2 linked regions of the Pueribacillus theae genome follow. The main gene of each other region encodes a partner of the protein of the gene in region 2 in a complex. Links are inferred from orthologs where the notes say so. Each region holds a gene or a part of one and is shown on either strand. Other genes may lie near its edges.

Region 1 (3,166 bases), on a different replicon or contig from region 2:
GAATACTGACTACATATGAATTTCTACATGTCCCATTAATCATAACATTTTCTGTTATATTAGAAACTACGATATTCACCTTATACGTATCGCCTTCCAAGAATAATGGAATAACCTTTACCCTTTCTTCCATCTCTTTTCCTCACTTTCAATAAATTCAAAAGAGACCCTAGCAAAGCTAGAGTCCCATTCAAATGTAATATTAACGAAGAAGTTGTAGTACGCCTTGTGGAGTTTGGTTGGCTTGCTTTGCCGCTATGTCTTTCGATCATAGAATAGACTATATCTTCACCCTATATGTTTGATAGGGGCTGGGCACTTCGAATGATTTTCATCACCCTACGAATCTCATTACCGTAGCTTTTCGCGTTAGGTAGTACATTCTAGTCGTTGAACGTTCTCCAAGATTTCTCTACAGGAGCTTCGCTGCTGATTGTCCATTGTTTCATTGTCTTGTTTTTCAAACCGTCACGTTTACCGTTTCCAGTTTCGTTGTGGTACAAGACACTTTAGGATGTTCCAGCAATTCACCCAGTTATGTTCTAACCTGTTACCAGATTAGACGCCCGTTCACAACATTACCTTAGAAGTTGTAATACTCCTTGAGGGCTTTGTTGTGCTTGAGCTAACATTGCTTGTGCCGCTTGAGTTAGGATGTTGTTCTTCGTGAACTCCATCATCTCTTTCGCCATCGTGCGAACATTTGCTTTCACAAGTGACTAGACTATATCTTCACCCTCTAGCAATCTAGTAGGGGTCGGGCACTTCGGATTCCAAGGGTTTGCGACTTCCTTGTTCACCTATGGATTTCATCATCTTGAGCTAAAAGCTTTTAGATGGTATATCCTAGTCGTTGAACCTTCGCCAGGCTTTCGCCACAGGCGCTTGGCTGCTGATTGCCCAATCTCATCTTTTTTCAAACCTTCACGATTGTCGTTTCCGACTTCGTTGTGGTAAGACAAGCTCTAAGGGGGTTCCAGCAATTCACCCGATCATAATCACTAACCGTTACCAGTTAGGACGACTATACCTCATACTGCTTTAAGCAGCTTCGGTATGATCAACGTCACGAATACGTGATTCTGCAGCTGTTAAGTTTTCTGCTGAAGCACCTAAGTTATTAATTGTATGATCTAAACGGTTTTGTACTGCTCCAAGTTTAGCACGTTCAGCAGAAACTGAATCAATTGCGTTTTGAATTACAGTGATTGCTTTTTCAGCACCTGTAGTCGTAGTTACATCAATTCCCTTTACTCCCAAATTGGTTGCATCCATTGCATTAATACTTACGCTCATAGATTGACCTTCGTTTGCTCCAATATGGAAATTCAATGATCCATTCACTGTAATAGTGGTGGCTGCAGTATTATCTCTAAGTTCGAATGATAGACCATCAGCGTCACCGCCATGAACAGTAACTTTGTTTCCATCATAAGTTAAGCTTGCGCCAGTGCCGAAATTACTTGTTGTTAGACCTGATGCATTAGTACCTGATGTTTCTAACGCATTGTCACCAGTATAATCTACTCCCGCAATTATGTCAGCACTCTCAGCAACTTTTAAGCTAGCTGAACCTCCTACATCTGCACTACGAATACGGAAAGTACTATCTTCACCTTCAAAATCAGCCACAACTCCAGAAACACTTGCGTTAATTTTATCCGCTAAATCTTGATAAGTATCCGTACTTGCTACAGCAATATCTATCCCGTTAATTGTTAACGTTCCTGCACCTACAACCGTTGCGGATGCAGTCGCACCAGTTGCAGTTTCAGTAGCAGCATGAGTAGCTAAGGTTGCATCGTTTGCATTTACATTATAAGTACCTTGTTTAGTGTTAGGACCAGCACTTGCCAAACCAATTTGTGTACCATCTCCTACACTTAAACCACTTGCACCATTTAATAAATTTTTGGTGTTAAATTCAGTAGTGTTGGCAATTCTATCAATCTCTTCAATAAGTTGACTAATTTCCTTTTGAATTTCATCTCTATCAGATGCTGTATTCGTATCGTTTGATGCTTGTACAGAAAGTTCACGCATTCTTTGAAGGATTGCATGAGTTTCGTTAAGTGCTCCTTCTGCAGTTTGTATCAAGCTGATACCATCTTGTGCGTTCTTGGAAGCCATTTCTAGACCTCTAATTTGCCCACGCATTTTCTCAGAGATCGCAAGTCCAGCTGCGTCATCTCCTGCACGGTTAATCTTTAGTCCAGAAGAAAGTTTTTCTAGTGAACTTGATACCGCATTGTTGTTAGCAGTTAACTGACGATGTGTGTTAAGTGCTGAAATGTTGTGATTGATAATCATTCCTTTTCTACCTCCATATAGTTGTTTTTAGCCCACGTCCTTGTGTGACTGTTGAGCGGTAGAATCTTCTTGATTTCCCTGCTCACTTTTTATATCGGCAGTTGATTGAAATAGTTTAATTGTTTTTTAATCTTCTATCATGTTTCGATAAAAATTCCAAAGGGAAGGGTACAACCAACGAAAAAAAGGAGGTTTTTTCAATGAACGCAACTTATGAAGAATGCATCAAAGCTTGCCTTGAATGCACGGAAGCGTGCAATCATTGCTTTGACGCGTGCTTGAGTGAAGAAGATGTGAAAATGATGGCGGAGTGCATTCGCCTTGATCGCGAATGTGCGGATATGTGCGCGTTTGCTGTGAAGGCGATGCAGTCAAACAGCCCTTTCGCAAAGCAAATCTGTGAGCTATGCGCGACAATTTGCGAAGCGTGCGGCGAGGAATGCAAAAAGCATGACCACGAACATTGCCAGCGTTGTGCAGAAGCGTGCTTCAAATGTGCAGAGGCCTGCCGAAAAATGGCTGCTTAACATACAGAAAGCGTTCACTCCAATTGAAGGAATGAACGCTTCTTTTATATTTTTCAATGAAAGTTCAAAAAGGAGGAAAAAAAGAACCGAGAAGTTCGAGGAAGCAAAGTTCTGAAGAACGCAGCGACGAGCAACACAACTATGACCCGCTGCGAGTTGCACCGAGGAAGCACGCTTCGGAGCAATGCTCGTAGACGCAGGTGCATAACTCCTTTCAATTACGTGAGTACCGCAAGAACGAAGCTGACAAAGAAATTCGACAGTTATTTTTCCCGCACTTTTTGAACTACCGATTTAAACGGCCACCAAACGCCATTTCCAAATGACAC
Region 2 (8,043 bases):
TCTTCGGCTTGCTTTCTTCTTTCGGGTTTACGGCTGTGCCTTCCGCAACTTTTTCACGCTGCAAATTTTGCTGGATTTCCGCTTTCATAATGTATCTCGAAACATCTTCTTCAATTGCGGCAATCATCTCTTCAAACATTTCAAAGCCTTCAAATTGATACTCTCTCAACGGATCATTTTGTCCATACGCCCTTAAGTGGATTCCCTGCCTAAGCTGATCCATGGCATCGATATGATCCATCCATTTGCTGTCAACCGATCGAAGAACGATGACCTTTTCGAATTCCCGCATGCGTTCAGGTTCCAATTGCTTTTCTTTTTCATCATATTTGTTTTTTACTTTTTCAAACAAAAGTTCGATCATCTCTTCTGGATCTTTGCCAACTAGATCAGTTTTCGATAACATGCCTTCACTGAAGAAGGTTCCATTCATATAGTCTGCAATGCTCTCTAAATCCCAATCTTCTTCAACTTCTTCTTCAGGCGTATGAAGCTTGACAACACGTTCAATCACCGATTTCATCATGTTCTCAACGACTTCACGCAAATTGTCTGATTCAAGCACCTCGGCACGCTGCTTATAAATGATTTCACGCTGTTGGCGCATGACATCATCATATTGTAGCAACTGTTTACGGGCGTCAAAGTTGTTACCTTCCACCCGCTTTTGTGCAGATTCAACAGTCTTTGTGACCATGCGGCTTTCAATCGGCTGGTCTTCCTCCATGCCGAGGCGATCCATCATGCCCATTAAATTTTCCGAGCCAAAACGCCGCATCAGCTCATCTTCAAGCGAAATATAGAAACGGGATTCCCCCGGGTCGCCCTGCCTTCCTGAACGGCCGCGCAATTGGTTGTCAATCCGGCGGCTTTCGTGTCTTTCCGTACCTAAAATATACAGCCCGCCAAGACTTTTTACTTCTTCATCAATCTTAATATCCGTCCCGCGTCCCGCCATATTCGTTGCGATGGTCACTGCGCCTTTTTTACCCGCCTGCTCAATAATTTCCGCTTCACGTTCATGATTTTTTGCGTTCAATACGTTATGCGGAATCCCTTTCTTTTTAAGCAATTGGGAAATGAGTTCTGACGTTTCGACCGCAACTGTCCCGACAAGCACAGGCTGTCCTTTTTTATGGCGCTCCACGATTTCTTGCACAACCGCATCAAATTTTCCTTTCATTGATTTGTAAATAAGATCGGGGTTGTCAATACGTACAATAGGCTTATTTGTTGGAATCTCAATCACGTTCATATTATAAATATTGCGGAATTCTTCTTCTTCCGTTTTCGCCGTTCCCGTCATGCCCGCAAGTTTTTCGTAACGGCGGAAATAATTCTGGAACGTAATCGTTGCGAGCGTCATGCTTTCCCTTTGGATTTCCAGTCCTTCTTTTGCTTCTATTGCTTGATGAAGCCCGTCGCTGTACCGGCGGCCTTTCATCAAACGCCCGGTAAACGCATCAACGATAACAACTTCGCCATCTTCCACGACGTAATCCTGATCTTTCAGCATGACGACATGCGCCTTAAGCGCCTGATTAATATGGTGGTTCAATTGCACATTTTTAATATCATATAAATTTTCAATGCCAAAAAACTTCTCAGCTTTATTGATTCCTTCCTCTGTAAGCTGGACATTTTTCGTTTTCTCATCATGGGTGTAGTCTGTCTCTTTCGTCAACATCTTGACAAATTGGTTCGCACGGATATAGAGATCGGTTGATTTGTTTGCCGAACCGGAAATAATGAGCGGTGTTCTCGCTTCATCAATTAAAATGGAATCCACCTCGTCTATGATGGCAAAATGAAGCGGGCGCTGCACCATATCTTCTTTATACAGCACCATATTATCCCTTAAATAATCAAAACCAAATTCATTATTCGTACCGTACGTAATATCAGCTTGATATGCTTCTTTCTTCGCTTCACTGTCAAGGCCGCTCACATTCAATCCAACAGTGAGGCCAAGAAATTCATAAAGCTGCCCCATCTGTTCGGCGTCTCTTCTCGCCAAATATTCGTTCACCGTCACAACGTGAACGCCTTTTCCTGTGAGGGCATTTAAATAAACAGGCATCGTAGCAACAAGCGTTTTCCCTTCACCCGTTTTCATTTCAGCAATATTGCCTTCGTGAAGCACAATCCCGCCCATTAATTGCACAGGGAATGGCGTCATGCCAAGGACCCTTGTTGCAGCTTCCCTCACAACAGCAAATGCTTCTTCCAAAAAGTCATCCAATGATTCGCCTTTTGCAACTCTTGATTTATATTCTTCTGTCCTATTTCTTAGTTCTTCATCTGAGAGATTTTCCATCCGCGGGGCATAGGCTTCAATCTTTTCCACCTTTTTTTGCAGCCGGCTAATTTGCCGATCATTCGCAGTCGGAAATACCTTTTTTAATAATCCTATCATCGTAAACGCTCTCCTCTATATGACATGCGCGAAATTATTCTTTAAAGTAAAGTACCGTTCATTCTTTTATTTTAACAAGACCCTCACTTATATACAATAAGTACGAATGAAGCAGCCCCGCCCCAATGATTTTGTACGAAAAAAAGCACAGCTTCAAATGAATGATGCTGTGCCTTTCTTCATGTATGATGAACGCTTTTTCATTCCGGCTCAATAAGTCCGTATTTTCCATCTTTTCTTCGGTAAACGACATTCGTATGGCTCGTCTCCGCATCCGAAAATACGAAGAAGTTATGCCCAAGCATATCCATTTGCAAGATCGCTTCATCTACATCCATCGGCTTTAAATTAAAGCGTTTCGTACGAACCACGCTAAAATCGGTATCCTCCTCTTTCGGTTTTTCCTGCTGGATCCCGGCGGCATTTGTAAAAAACTGCTTTACACTTCCATCTTGGCGAAATTTTCGATTAATTTTTGTTTTATATTTTCGAATTTGCCGCTCTAGCTTCTCGACAACGAGATCAATGGCAGCGTACATGTCTTGGCTGCTTTCCTCACCCCTGAGCAGCAAATCTTTCATCGGTATTGTTATTTCAATGGAATGTCGATCATTGTACACTTTTAAATTCACATGCACTTCAGAATGAATAGGAGCATCAAAATAACGTTCGAGCTTACTCACTTTCTTCTCGATGTAACCTCTCAAAGCTTCGGTCACTGTAATGTTCTCACCGCGAATTGTAAAATTCATGGCTGACTCCTCCCCGTGCAATAATTTTCAATGTGCGAAACATTGAATTCCGACTAAAAAAACAGGAAGACGAATTCTCCTATTTATGTATCTATACTTCTCTATTCCCTAACAATATTCCTGCATAAACATAAAAAAAAATCTGTCGAAAAATAGACAAACCCTCCCGGAAAAAAATCCAGGAGGGTTATACGTACGCTTCAATTCCTTTTATAGCCCTTTATTATGAGAAAATGTTCAGTTTGAACAAATACCAGGGAATGTGAATTAAAGCTTAACTACGTTGTCGGCTTGTGGTCCGCGTGCGCCTTCAACGATCTCAAATTCAACAGAGTCGCCTTCATCCAACGTTTTGAAGCCCTCTGATTGAATTGCTGAGTAGTGAACAAATACGTCTTCACCATCTTCACGTTCAATAAAGCCAAAACCTTTTTCTGCATTAAACCATTTTACTTTACCTTGCATTCTTCTTTCACATTCCCTTCATGTGCAATCTTTTGTAAATGTTCACACTTTGTTAACATTTACATTTTAAATATAATCTCTTTAGGGAATGATTGTCAAACAACGGCTAATTTTTTTTATCAAAGTACATCCCGTCAGCCGCTGCGTTTTTGTATGGGTTCATATATTGCTTGCTGCGTTGCTGTTTTCGTTTAAACGTTTCGAAATTGTTTTTCATCACCTTGAATTGTTCATAAAGCAGCTTATCAATTTCCAAATTAATGGCAACAATGCGCTTTCCGATTTGTTTTTCTTCCGCCGAGTAATCGCCGGGAAGCCTATCGATCAATTGTTGGCGGACAGAGAGAAGTTTCTCTACCGAAGAAATGTACTCATCCTTCTCCTCCACATTATCGGGCATGCCGCCATGCAAGCTTGAATGAAGCTCTTGCGTCACCAAATATAATTCATTCACAGTTGTCATTATGCCCGTTCTCTTCCATCATGCTGCAGTTTACGGTTCAACAAGACGGCTTCCTTCCACGTATCACGGAATTCTACGACAAATCCTTCCACTTCGTCTAAAATGGCGGCATCATTTTTAATATTCGCTTCTATGAGCCTTCTGTTTATATACTCATACAGCTGCATCATCTGATTCGAGACCGGAATATCCATATTCAATGTCACCATGAGTTCTGAAATGATGTTTTGCGCTTTTTGGATCGCCGTGTTTTTTTCTTCGATTTGCTTTTCTTCCATTGCACTCTTCGCTTGCTTTATAAATTTTAAACACCCATTGTAAAGCATGAGTGTCAACTCACCTGGCGCCGCAGTATTCACAGCATTATTTTGATATGTAGCATACGGATTTCTTGCTGACATAAAAAAGCCTCTCCTTCACTCTTTCCTAAAAGCCTCCGAATTGCTGCATGAGATACGCGGATTGCTGATTGGCCTGCTGTACCGCTTTTTCCATCGCAGTAAACTGTCTCCAATAGCTTTCTTCCAACCTTTTCAAACGTTCTTGCATGCGATCAATTTGTTTATCAACGTCGATTAAATTGCGGCCAAGCGTAAACTGATGATTCGTTCTTAAATTGTTTCCCGCCCGGGCCTCAATGTTCGTTGTGACGCTTTTTATTGACGCTCTTAACCGGGCTGCAATTCCTTGTTTTTCAAAGCTTGTTTTCGTAGTTCCTGGTGTTCCGTTAAACAGTTCGTACAATTTATTCGGATCGTTCGCAATGGCTTCACGCAACTTATCCTCATTGACTTCCAGTTTCCCCCGCTCCAAGTAATCTTTGGAAGACGTGATCCCAAAGTCAGCGAGGTGAAGCTTCGTACCGTCCGCAAGTTCAACCGTCGAATACAAATCAAGGCGCATCTGATTCAGCCCGCCGGAAATAATCGAATCATTTCTCAGCATGCCGCTCTTCGCTTTCTCTTCCCACATTTCAATTTGCTTTTCAGACATATCTTCGCGCTGTTCTTCCGTGAGCGGTTTAAAGTCACGGTATACCTTCTCCTGGAGACGACCGTTCAAATCTGCGATTAATTTATTGTATTCGTCGACAAATTTTACAACCGTGTCAAAAATAAAATCGGTGTCGTTTGCTGTCGAAATAGTGACAGGCTTACCCTCTGTCGTGTTCTTTAGCGTGTATTCGATTCCGTTGATTGTGAATACGTTTGAGGTGCGTTCTGTTTCATAGCCGTTTATCGTAAATTTAGCGTTTTTGCCTTCTTTGCCTTTTGGGCCATTCTCTAGAACACCGTTGTTGAATTTAAAGCCTAGCTTCTCCATAAAATCTTTTGTGGAGTTGCTTCCGTCCTCGTCAGCAACAACTTCTATCTTTGCACCAACTCCAGTGGCATTCATCGTCATCACGAGATGGCTTTTTTCCCCAACACGATCTTCAAAAATCGTAACGCCAAAATTCGAACTATTAAACCTCTTTATCACATCTCCAAGGGTATCATTTGCCGAAATTTCAATTTTAACCTCTGTTGGTTCTGATTCTCCCGGCTTGGTTACGTTAAAAGTAAGCGTCCGCTCCCCACTAGTAAATTGTGGGTCATCCGCTGACACCCATACTTCTGAAGTTGCAAGCTGCGAGACTTCTATCTGGGTTGACACATTCCCTGACGGATTAATCGCTTTTGCGCTAACAGCACTATCGTTGCTGCTCGAAACAGTTTTTTTCAAGAAAGTTGCTTGCCTAAAGACGCCATCGAAAGTAAGATCGCTAAAAGCCGTCAGCAATTTATTTACATCGCGGTAGCTGTCACGCTGCCATTCAAGCACTTGCTTTTTTTGGACAAGCCGATCAAGCGGATACCGCTCCGCCCGCATGAGATCTTTAATAATTGATTCTGTATCCATTCCGCTTGCAAGGCCAGCAAATCGATTCACTTGCATATTGTATCACCGCTTTCTTACCTTTTTTCATCAACAAAAAGCCCCATAAATTTCGCCATTCCCGCATACATATCCAAAAATTTTTTCGGAGGGATTTCCCGGATGACTTCTTGCGTATTTTTATCAACAACTTCAACATAATATTCCTGCAGCTCTTCATGAAACGTAAATTTGACCGAAATGTCGATTGGGAGCAAAAAGTCATTTACGGCATCAACCCTCTCCCTCACTCGTTCCGTCATCAGTTGCTCATCGAATGTATTTTTTTCTTCCTGCCCAGGCTGCTCATGCCGTCTTATGCCACTGTCCGTTATCCGGTGAACAGTATGGGCAGCAACCGAAGGATTTGACATTCCTTTTACATCCACACCGCACTCCCCCTCTTCATTCTCTACCTTATTTATCGGATTGCTTCTACACTTTTTAACAATCATCAGTAAATAACTTAATTTCCTATCAAACACAAAAAAAAGACCTGCTCAATAAAGAGAACAAGTCTTCTAATCTATTTTATCCAATAAACATTTGAACGAACATTTTGCCGTACTGGCCGCCATCGACAATTCCAATTCCAACTTCAGTATAGCCGCTGTTAAGAATATTGGCACGGTGTCCATCAGAGTTCATAAGGGATGTATGTGCTTTTTCAACCGTTTGGTTCCCTGCCAAGTTCTCGCCTGCCGTACGATAGGAAATACCAAACTGTTTCATCATGTCAAACGGTGATCCGTATGTTGGAGAGTTATGATCAAAGTAGCCTTTATCAATCATGTCTTTCGCTTTTACACGAGCGACTTTTGTCAATTCAAGATTTGCTTTTAATGGCTTCAGGCCATTTTTTTGTCTTTCCGTATTAACAAGATTCAACATTTGTTGTTCTTCAGCAGTTAAACCTTGGTTTGCTTGTTGTTGGTTCTCATTTTTAGGCTGTTCTTTGACCGGCTGAGATGGTGCTGGTTGGGCTGGCTTTTCTTGAACGACGTTATCATTGTTTTTCTCCGGCGCTTTTTGCTGGTTGCTATTTTTATTTACATCTTTCTTTGAATCTTTGTAATGATTCTGCCAATTATAGTAGTAATCCCATTTATATGTCGGGACTTGTTTAACTTCATATTTTACATTTGCTTTTTGTTGTACATTGCAGGTTGATGCAGCTTCTGCCCCACCCGCTTGCCATCCTACCAAACCGGCTCCGATCAACGTTGCCACAAGTAATTTCTTCATAATGATGTAACCTCCTGATGTGTGAAATGTAGTGTAATGGTCTTTCTATATACGCATCCTATCATAAAAAAGGAGGTTCAAAGATGAAAACAAGCTTACAAAAGATTGCATTATTGCGATCATTATTTCACTTTGATTGCAAACGTTACAAAAAGAAAAGTTAAACAAACGTTTAATTAAAATTTATAAAAGAATTGTTTCGGCAAAAGTAAGATAAATGGAGAAAAAAGGAGGAAAAGGAAGAAAGAGGAAGTTTCTAACAGCATACCATCATTCAACGATGATCAGAAAAATAACAATTTAAGAGAATTCCAGGCATTCCTACTTCTAATCTCTTTCTGAAACTGGCCTTAAAAAATAAATCTTGTATGATTGATTAAGAGTGTTGCGAGGAAATTTAAAACAGGGGGAAAAACAATAGGAGAAAAAAAGAGAAAGAAGTTACTAAGCAGAAACGCCCCGGACATTTTACCTAATTCTTCCTTTTGTGACAAATCCCTTCTTGAATTTTCAAAAAAACCGATCGCCGAAATTCGACAATCTCACACATCCTTCATATCCTTCAATATTTTCATCAAATCCAAAGAAACATCCGCGGCCTTTTTATTTTCTTCCTGAATCGAAAGATAGATTTCTTTCCGATAAATATCGATGTCTTTTGGCGCATGGATGCCTATCTTAATTTGATCGCTGCTAATTGAGAGGATTGTAATTTCGATGTCGTCTCCTATTTTAATGGATTCATTCAATTTCCTTGTGAGTACAAGCATATTTACCCCTCCCTT

What was found. The genes of interacting proteins can lie anywhere in the genome.
Region 1: the proteins of fliS (region 2) and DCC39_RS12615 are in contact, whole or in part, in a crystal structure (PDB 5MAW), measured with the Bacillus subtilis proteins. The link is inferred for Pueribacillus theae from one-to-one orthologs.

The regions. Positions count from the first base shown.
Region 1 is NZ_QCZG01000027.1:14,711-17,876, forward strand. Bases 177-3,166 are described here. They hold DCC39_RS12615 (flagellin N-terminal helical domain-containing protein), read right to left. Parts: upstream 2,311-3,166; coding sequence 1,042-2,310; downstream 177-1,041. Other genes in these bases: DCC39_RS12620 (four-helix bundle copper-binding protein), read left to right, coding at 2,511-2,837; DCC39_RS12625 (MMPL family transporter), read right to left, coding at 3,101-3,166. In the rest of the region: DCC39_RS12605 (hypothetical protein), read right to left, coding at 1-133. UniProt on the Bacillus subtilis protein: Flagellin is the subunit which polymerizes to form the filaments of bacterial flagella. Assembly into flagella requires FliW. Acts as a homeostatic autoinhibitory regulator to control its own cytoplasmic levels.
Region 2 is NZ_QCZG01000007.1:72,526-80,568, forward strand. Bases 2,797-5,623 are described here. They hold fliS (flagellar export chaperone FliS), read right to left. Parts: upstream 4,498-5,623; coding sequence 4,096-4,497; downstream 2,797-4,095. Other genes in these bases: hpf (ribosome hibernation-promoting factor, HPF/YfiA family), read right to left, coding at 2,797-3,168; DCC39_RS05190 (cold shock domain-containing protein), read right to left, coding at 3,436-3,633; DCC39_RS05195 (hypothetical protein), read right to left, coding at 3,740-4,096; DCC39_RS05205 (flagellar hook-associated protein 2), read right to left, coding at 4,523-5,623. In the rest of the region: preprotein translocase subunit SecA, read right to left, coding at 1-2,416; more of hpf, read right to left, coding at 2,617-2,796; more of DCC39_RS05205, read right to left, coding at 5,624-6,034; flagellar protein FlaG, read right to left, coding at 6,052-6,402; DCC39_RS05215 (CAP domain-containing protein), read right to left, coding at 6,545-7,258; carbon storage regulator CsrA, read right to left, coding at 7,801-8,028; flagellar assembly protein FliW, read right to left, coding at 8,031-8,043. UniProt on the Bacillus subtilis protein: Essential for filament assembly. May act as a facilitator of flagellin (hag) secretion. Antagonizes translational repressor CsrA indirectly.